One region of the Brevibacillus sp. FSL K6-2834 genome, then DNA from elsewhere that is predicted to be linked to it. Evidence: riboswitches for the same ligand, from Rfam matches in the RefSeq annotation. Region 1 holds a riboswitch; the other holds the start of a gene.

Region 1 (4,009 bases):
TCCAACTTTCCTCAGCCATCCTGCTCTCACAAGATCCTCCCCTTTCATCATTAACCGTTTATTTGAAAAACCCCAAAAAGCCTGATGTGTTCAAGTCTTCAAAAATCAGCTATTTGGATAAAGCGGCCTAACGCGAGTGGCGAATGCGCAATCCTTTTGGCGTCACTCGCCAATCTACCCAGGCCAGAATCAGGTCAAACAAGACCGCCAGCAGCGCAGCCGGCACCGCACCTGCCAGGATGATGCCCGTGTCCACCATGGCAATCCCGCGAAGGATCAGGTCGCCCAAGCCGCCTGCCCCGATAAACGCCGCGAGCGTCGCCACTCCGATCGTCATGACCGTAGCCGTGCGAATCCCGGCAAATATGACGGGGCGGGCCAGTGGAAGCTCTACGATCCGCAGCATCTGGCCTTTGGTCATCCCCATGCCGCGCCCTGCTTCCAGCAGCGAGGAATCGACGTCCAAAATGCCGGTGTACGTATTGCGGACGATAGGCAGCAGCGCGTAAATGACCATCGCGATGACAGCCGGGATCGGTCCGATGCCAAACAGCGGAATCATAAATCCGAGCAGCGCCAGACTGGGAATCGTCTGGAAGACCGAGATCACGGCCAGCACCGGACCGGCAAGCTTCCGGTACCGGGTCAGCAGAATGCCTGTCGGCACCGCAACTACAATCGCCCAGAACAACGCGACGACAGACAGAACGATATGCTCCCAGCTCGCCTGCACAATATCCGGCCAGCGGTCTGCCATTACGGAAATCACTTCACTCATTGCGCCACGCTCCTCTCCTGATCCAAGTATGGCCGTGCAAGCACATCGACCAGACTGGCCCTTGTCAACAAGCCTGCCAACGTCCCGTCTTGGCGGACGACCGGCACGTACCCGTACGGCGCTTCCTGCACGAAGCCGATGGCATCCGCGAGCGGAGTGTCGGGTGAAAGCGTCATGGTGTCTGTCCGCATCACATCGCGGATGGCCAGCGATTCATCCGGGTACCGCTTGTGAATATCCGCCGTATCCGCCATGCCCAAGTACTTCCCATGCTTGTCGACAACGATCAGCCCGGTTACCCGCTTGCGGTGCATGATCTGTACAGCCTCCGCCAGCCCTCGGCCCGGGGAGACGGTAACCGGCTGCGTGACCATGACATCCTGGACAAGCTGCCCGAGGTGGGACTGCAGCCGTTTTTCCCCGATGAACTCCCGGACAAAATCATTGGCCGGATGGCGCAAAATGTGATCGGGCGTCCCCTGCTGGATCACATTCCCGTTTTGCATGACCACGATCTGGTCGGCGATTTTCAACGCTTCATCCATGTCGTGGGTGACAAAAACGACTGTTTTGTTCAGCTCCTGGTTCAGCCGGATCAGCTCATCCTGCAGCTGCTCCCGGGTAACCGGATCGAGCGCCGAAAAAGGCTCATCCATCAGAATGATCGGCGGATCGCTCATCAGCGCCCGGGCTACCCCTACCCGCTGCTGCTGGCCTCCGGAGAGCTCGGACGGGTATCTGTCCCGGTACCGGTCGGGGGCCAGGCCGACCATATGGAGCAGGCGATCGACCTTTTTGTGATCAATCGACCCTTTTCCCCCCTGAAGCCGTGGCACCAGCGAAATATTTTCCGCGATTGTCAGGTGGGGAAACAGGCCGACCTGCTGAATCACATAGCCGATGCTCCGCCTCAGCGCGACCGGATCGACCTCCGCCGAATTCCTTCCGCCGACGGTAATCGTCCCCGATGTTGGCGAAATCAACCGGTTGATCATCTTCATCGTCGTGGTCTTGCCGCAGCCGGATGGCCCGACCAGCACTGTGATGCTCCCCTCGGGAATCTCCAGATTGAGATTCGGGATCACAGTCGTCGAGCCGTACGATTTGCGCACGCGTTCAAAGACAACCGCATTTGCCATTCGCATCCCCTCTTTTCGCTGTATTTTTGAAAATAAAAAGACCCCGCCAATGCAGGGTCTGTACCTGTAAAAATACAAAAAGACCCTGCAAAAGCATAGGGTCAAAAAACCGAATTGTTTTCCACGTCGGAATGATCTGACACGGAATGCTTGTTTTGACCCATCTTGAGGCTGACGAGGTTAGCTGACGGACTCGGGAAAGATGGTTCCCTACGGCAGATATGCTGCCGATTCGCCCCGGAAAAAGTGGTTCCCCCGCTTTCCGATTATGCAAATCGGAAATTAAGCTTATGGCTATTATGCATGAACTCGATCATCAAGTCAAATTCGCCTTCCCGGATATGAGGTCCGAATGTCATAGGTCATTGGTAACAAAAGTAATTATTTGTGAAAATTTGTAGGTATTTGTCTAACTTATTGCGAATCTATCTAAATATTCCATATTTTTTCTTGCAAGGAGGACTTCTATATGACCAAGCAGTGGAAACAGGCGTGGCAAGCAGCGCTGTTGGCTCTTGTCTTCTTCTTCTCTCCCGCCCAGCATTCAACGGCATCGGCTGAGAGTCTAGATTACAGCTCCAGCGTGCAAAACGGCAAGCTGGTCGTTTCTGCTTCCCTGAAAAATCCAGGCGATGGACGCAGCATCGGGGTCATCGCCGTCGGCTATGACGCCAATGGAAAAGCGATTGCCTCCAAAAGCGCAAAGACCTTTATCCCGCGCAATGAGGTAGGGAACTACCAGCTTTCCTTGCCAAACGCAGGAAAAATCGTCAACGTCAAGGTCACCCTCACCACTCCTTAACTCGCGTATTTTTGGCGAACGAGCAACCATATCTGAAAAAGGTGCCTCTTTGGTCTGCCTTGGACCTTGAGGCACCTTCTTTTTTGCCGCTGCCTGTTTGGGGACGTATCGCGATTCCATCTGCTTTCGAATGACTGCTTTCGGATTTGGCGACACTTCCTTTACGCCGCCAGAAGGGCAATCTTTCGCAATCGTGTCTTTGCATGATCAAACCGGCGCAAAGCAAGGGATGTCAGTTCGTCAAAAGAACTCCTGCCTCAGCTTTAACCGAGCGGAAAATGGCAGGAGACAAAATGCCCTGCAGCACCTTCTGTCAGTGTCGGCGCAGTCTGTCTGCACACATCCTGCACATACGGACATCTGGTGTGAAAATGGCAGCCGGACGGAGGATTGGCCGGATTCGGCAGATCGCCCTGCAGGACAATCCGTTCCTTTCGCTGCGTCGGATCAGGAATCGGGACAGCCGACAGAAGCGCTTCCGTGTAGGGGTGGCGCGGGTTTGCAAACAGCTCGTCGCGCTCTGCCAGCTCCACGATTTTGCCCAGGTACATGACCGCGATCCGGTCGCTGATATGCTTGACGGCAGGCAAGCCGTGGGCGATGAAAATGTAGGTCAGCTTTAGCTCCTTTTGCAGCTTCTTGAGCAGGTTCAGCACCTGCGACTGGATCGACACGTCGAGCGCCGATACCGGCTCGTCGCAGACGATCAGGCTCGGATTCAAGGCGAGGGCGCGCGCGATGCCGATCCGCTGTCTCTGCCCGCCGCTGAATTCATGCGGGTGGCGGCTCATATGGTGGGCATCCAGCCCGACAAGGCGCAGCAGCTCCACAACCTTTTCCTTCAGCTCGCTTCCTTTGTGGGTGCCGTGTACGCGCAGCGGCTCGGCCACGATTTCTTCCACCCGCATCCGCGGATTGAGCGAGGAATACGGGTCCTGAAAAATCATTTGCAGGTGCTGCCGCAAAGTGCGGACCTCGGCTTTGCCGAGAGTGGACAGATTTTTTCCCTCAAACCAAATCTCCCCTTCGGTCGGCTCCAGCAGCTGCAAAATCATCTGGCCGGTGGTCGACTTGCCGCAGCCGGATTCTCCGACGATTCCCAGCGTTTCTCCGCGGTACACGGTAAAGTCGACGCCATCTACGGCCCGTACGTAGCCTGTCTCTTTGGAAAACATGCCTTTCTTGAAGGGAAAATGCTTTTTTAACCCTTTAACCACCAACAGCGGTTCTTTCGTCTGGTCCATTGCTATGTGCCTCCTTTACGCGTAGAAGCAGCGTGCCAGATGGTTC
Region 2 (4,009 bases), 1.4 Mb from region 1:
AGCGTCCATGCCCAAATGCACATGGCAGTCGATCAAGCCGGGCAAAAGCGTCATTCCCGTTCCGTCGAACTCCCAGTCTGCCACTTCCGCATTGCCTGCCTCAGAGACATGCAATATTCCGGATTCGTCAAAGACAACCGTTCCTCTTTCAATCTGCCGCAAATGTACAACGTCGATTATTCTTACATTGTATATTTTTCGCCTCACGTCAGCACCACCCTGTTTATACTGGGATTTGTTGCGTGTACTTTTCGACCAGCTCAGCGAGCAGCTTCATGTTTACATTGCCGCCTGAAGCCAGCACGACTACCTTTTTTCCCTTGAGTGCAGTCCGATGGTGAATCATTGCTGCCAAAGCGGCCGCACCGGACGGCTCTACTACCATCTTGGCCCGTTCCGCAAGGCTCACCACCGTCCTTGCAATCTCTTCCTCGGAGACCAATACCATCTCGTCGACGTATCTTTTCGTGTGTGCATACGTGATCTCTCCCGGCTTTTTGGCCATCAATCCATCCGCGATCGTATCCACCTTTTCCACTTCAAACGGGCAGCCGTGCCGAAGCGATTCATACATCGCCATGGCCCCCTCGCTATTCACGCCGATCACGCGCACGGCCGGCTTTGTCTCCTTCAAAGCAGCCGCCACGCCCGATATCAACCCTCCCCCGCTGACCGGAACGATGACCACGTCAACGTCGGGAAGCTCTTCCAAAATCTCCAGGCCGATCGTGCCTTGCCCTGCGATAATATGCATGTCTTCAAACGGATGGATCAAGACAAGACCTTCGCTTTGGTGAAGCTCCAGCGCTTTTTCATACATGGTAATGGAGGTGCTCCCTCCATCTACTACTTTGGCGCCGTAATGAAGGATCGCATTTTGCTTGCTCGGTACAGGATTGGTCGGCATGACCACTGTAGCTGCAATCCCTTGGATCTGGGCAGCGTAGGCAGTGCCTGCGCCGTGATTGCCTGCAGAAAAGGCCACGACACCCCGTCTTTTTTCCTCGTCTGTCAGGCTCACGATCTTGTTGTACGCGCCGCGGATTTTGAACGCCCCTGTCTTTTGCAGATTCTCGCATTTTACGTAGATGGTATTGCCTGACCATTCGCTGAAAGTGCGCGAATACTGCATAGGTGTCGGCAAGATGACACCCGCGAGATTGGCCCTGGCTTGCCTGATTTGCTCCAATGTAACGAACATGCGTTTATCTCTCCTCTTCCCTGATTTCTACGACCATTTCAATCTCCACAGGCAGATTCATGGGCAGAACGGATGTGCCCAAGGCAGAACGGGCATGCTTCCCCTTGTCGCCAAAAACGTTCACCAGCAGATCGGAAGCCCCGTTCATAACCTGGGGCTGGTCGTAAAAATCGTCTGCGCTGCTCACCAGTCCGAGTACTTTCACAATCCGCTCAATCTTATCAAGATTGCCAATCTCCGCTTTGATCATGCTGAGCAGGTTGAGGACAGTAATCTGTGCGGCCTCATATCCTTGTTCTACAGTAAGGTCCCTGCCCAGCCTGCCCGTATAGAGCGGTTTCCCATCGACAAAGCAGCCGGCTCCTGAGGTAAAAACCAGGCAGCCCGAACGCACGCAGGATACGTAGGTTGCCAAAGGCGGTTGGTTCGGGGGCAGACTTACCCCCAGCTCTTCAAGTCTCTTTTCCACAAATGACAAAAGTACCACCACGCTTTTCTGAAAATTCTAATCAACACTCGATATTCTCATTCTATCACGATCCCGGAATAAAATGATACAATTTTTTTGATATCGACAAATTTTTTAGAAAAAAATCAACAACATGCACCCGTCCGCTGAATCCTCCAGCCGCCTGTCATGGAAATCATGCCACAAATACACGGCGGTATTTCCTTTTCTGAACAAGCGTCAACAAGGTCTGCCATTATTTACAGGTTCCATTCTCTCAAGTCTATTTGTTATCCTAGTTAAGCCAAACAAACAAGCCGAAACTTCCAAAGAAGTGGAAGTGCGGGGGACTTCTTTTTGTAGAGTTAGCCACTCTGCATTGGGGTGAATCACGCTTGTGAAGGGTTGTATCCTCAGCCCGAACCCGACAACTAACCTCGTAGGCGAAGAAAAGGAGACGATGAGAACATGAAACCATTCGGCAAGTCTATCATCGCTATTGCTTTGGGATTGGCTGTTACTTCGATGTCCACTTCAGCATTTGCTGCCACATGCCCGGTAAAAAATGTTGTTAATCAAGGGCAATGGCTCCCATATTTCATGAATTCCCAACCTTCGCAACAATCCCAACCATCGAACCAATGGAACCAATGGAACTGGGCATTTCCATCCAACTCTATGCAATGGGTAGAGCTTCCGATGCAACAGCCGGTACAAAAACCGGTTCAGCAGCCGGTACAAAAGCCAGTTCAACAACCGGCTAAAGCTCCGGCAAGCAACACTGTCAACGCTTCCTCCCAGTTTGCTCGCGAAGTGGCAAATCTGGTAAACCAAGAGCGTGCAAAAGCCGGTCTGGCTCCGCTTGCTTACGATGCTGCATTGGAAAAGGTAGCATTGGCAAAAGCGGCTGACATGGATCAAAACAACTACTTTGATCACAACAGCCCTACCTACGGTTCTCCATTTGACATGATGAAGCGCTTTGGCGTATCGTACATGACTGCAGGCGAAAACATCGCCATGGGTCAGCGCAGCGCTGAAGAAGTGATGCAGCAATGGATGAACAGTGACGGTCACCGCAAAAACATCATGAACCCGAATTTCACGAAAATCGGCGTAGGCTACCAAAATGGTTACTGGGTACAAGAATTTACCGGATAACCTTGATGGCTGCAGAGAAGAACCGAGTTGCTCAACAGAGTGACTCGGTTTTTTCGGTTTTTTCCCTGCTTGCAAAAAAAGCCCACCTGAAGCTGGTGGGCATGGTATCGATCTAGGCTTTTGTGATCAAAGGAGAAAATGGCGACACCCGGATCAGAGGCTCATTAACGAGCGCACCAGCCGCCGTCGATGACCATTTCAAGGCCGCTCACAAACGAAGACTCGTCCGAAGCGAGATAAAGTGCACCATAAGCGATATCCTCGGGTTTGCCGAGACGAGGCAGCGGCGTTTGCGCCTGAAAAATGCCCCGAACCTCTGGAGCCGTGATCATTTGCGTCATTGGTGTTTCGATAATGCCCGGGTGAATGGAGTTCACGCGGACGGAATCCTTCGCGCATTCGACAGCTGCTGCTTTCGTAAGAGCTCTCAACGCCCCTTTGGAAGCGGTGTAACCATTCGTAAAGTTCAGAGCAACTAGTCCTGCGATAGACGAAATGTTGATGATGGAACCGCTTCCAGCCTTTTTCATCTCAGGGTAAACCAGCGTCATTCCCAGCACGCAGCCGGTCAGGTTTACATCCATCACCTTGTTCCAGTTTTCCATCGTAAATTGCTCAATCGTAGCATCTGTACTGATACCCGCATTGTTTACCAGGACGTGAATGTTGCCAAATGCCTCCAGACCTTGTGCGATGACGTTTTTCCATTCGTCCTCGGAAACGACGTTGTGTTTGACCCCGATGGCTTCCCCGCCGTCCGCCTTGATTTCATTCACCACTTCTTGCAGCTTGTCTTCGGACATGTCCGTCGCGATTACTTTCGCGCCTTCCTGGGCAAACAGACGAGCTGTTTGTGCCCCCATACCGCTTGCCGCACCTGTAATGATGGCGACTTTTCCTGTTAGACGACCCATAGTCGTATCCTCCCGCTTTTTCATTTCTGAAAAAGAAATTCAAAAAAATTTTAAACAACTAGTTGTTTTATCGACACTGTGTCGTAAATAATTATATCAATGCCCTTCTTATATGGGCAAACAACACAAAACGCCGAAGTGACGATAAATCAACAGAAGATCAACGTTGTGTGGATCACATAGAAAAAGTTCAACAAGGATGGGAAGAATGTCGATGAAACCGAAGAAGATTGATCCGCGGGTCAGGAGGACACGCCAGCTCATTCAGGACGCGTTTACCTCGCT

What was found. A riboswitch is a leader RNA that binds a small molecule or an ion and turns the genes downstream of it on or off. The one in region 1 is predicted to bind cyclic di-AMP.
Region 2: linked by a shared signal. The riboswitch ahead of NST96_RS14350 (CAP domain-containing protein) and the one ahead of NST96_RS21300 (betaine/proline/choline family ABC transporter ATP-binding protein) in region 1 are both predicted to bind cyclic di-AMP.

The regions. Positions count from the first base shown of each region.
Region 1 covers NZ_CP151945.1:4,345,107-4,349,115, forward strand. The annotation lists gene NST96_RS21290 (glycine betaine ABC transporter substrate-binding protein) at 1-30, opposite strand, end outside; gene NST96_RS21295 (ABC transporter permease) at 128-778, opposite strand; gene NST96_RS21300 (betaine/proline/choline family ABC transporter ATP-binding protein) at 775-1,917, opposite strand; cyclic di-AMP (ydaO/yuaA leader) riboswitch at 2,073-2,216, opposite strand; gene NST96_RS21305 (hypothetical protein) at 2,387-2,719, shown strand; gene NST96_RS21310 (dipeptide ABC transporter ATP-binding protein) at 2,983-3,963, opposite strand; gene NST96_RS21315 (ABC transporter ATP-binding protein) at 3,979-4,009, opposite strand, start outside.
Region 2 covers NZ_CP151945.1:2,901,929-2,905,937, forward strand. The annotation lists gene NST96_RS14335 (amidohydrolase family protein) at 1-207, opposite strand, end outside; gene ilvA (threonine ammonia-lyase) at 224-1,201, opposite strand; gene NST96_RS14345 (RidA family protein) at 1,206-1,679, opposite strand; cyclic di-AMP (ydaO/yuaA leader) riboswitch at 1,955-2,110, shown strand; gene NST96_RS14350 (CAP domain-containing protein) at 2,118-2,810, shown strand; gene NST96_RS14355 (glucose 1-dehydrogenase) at 2,975-3,724, opposite strand; gene NST96_RS14360 (TetR/AcrR family transcriptional regulator) at 3,939-4,009, shown strand, end outside.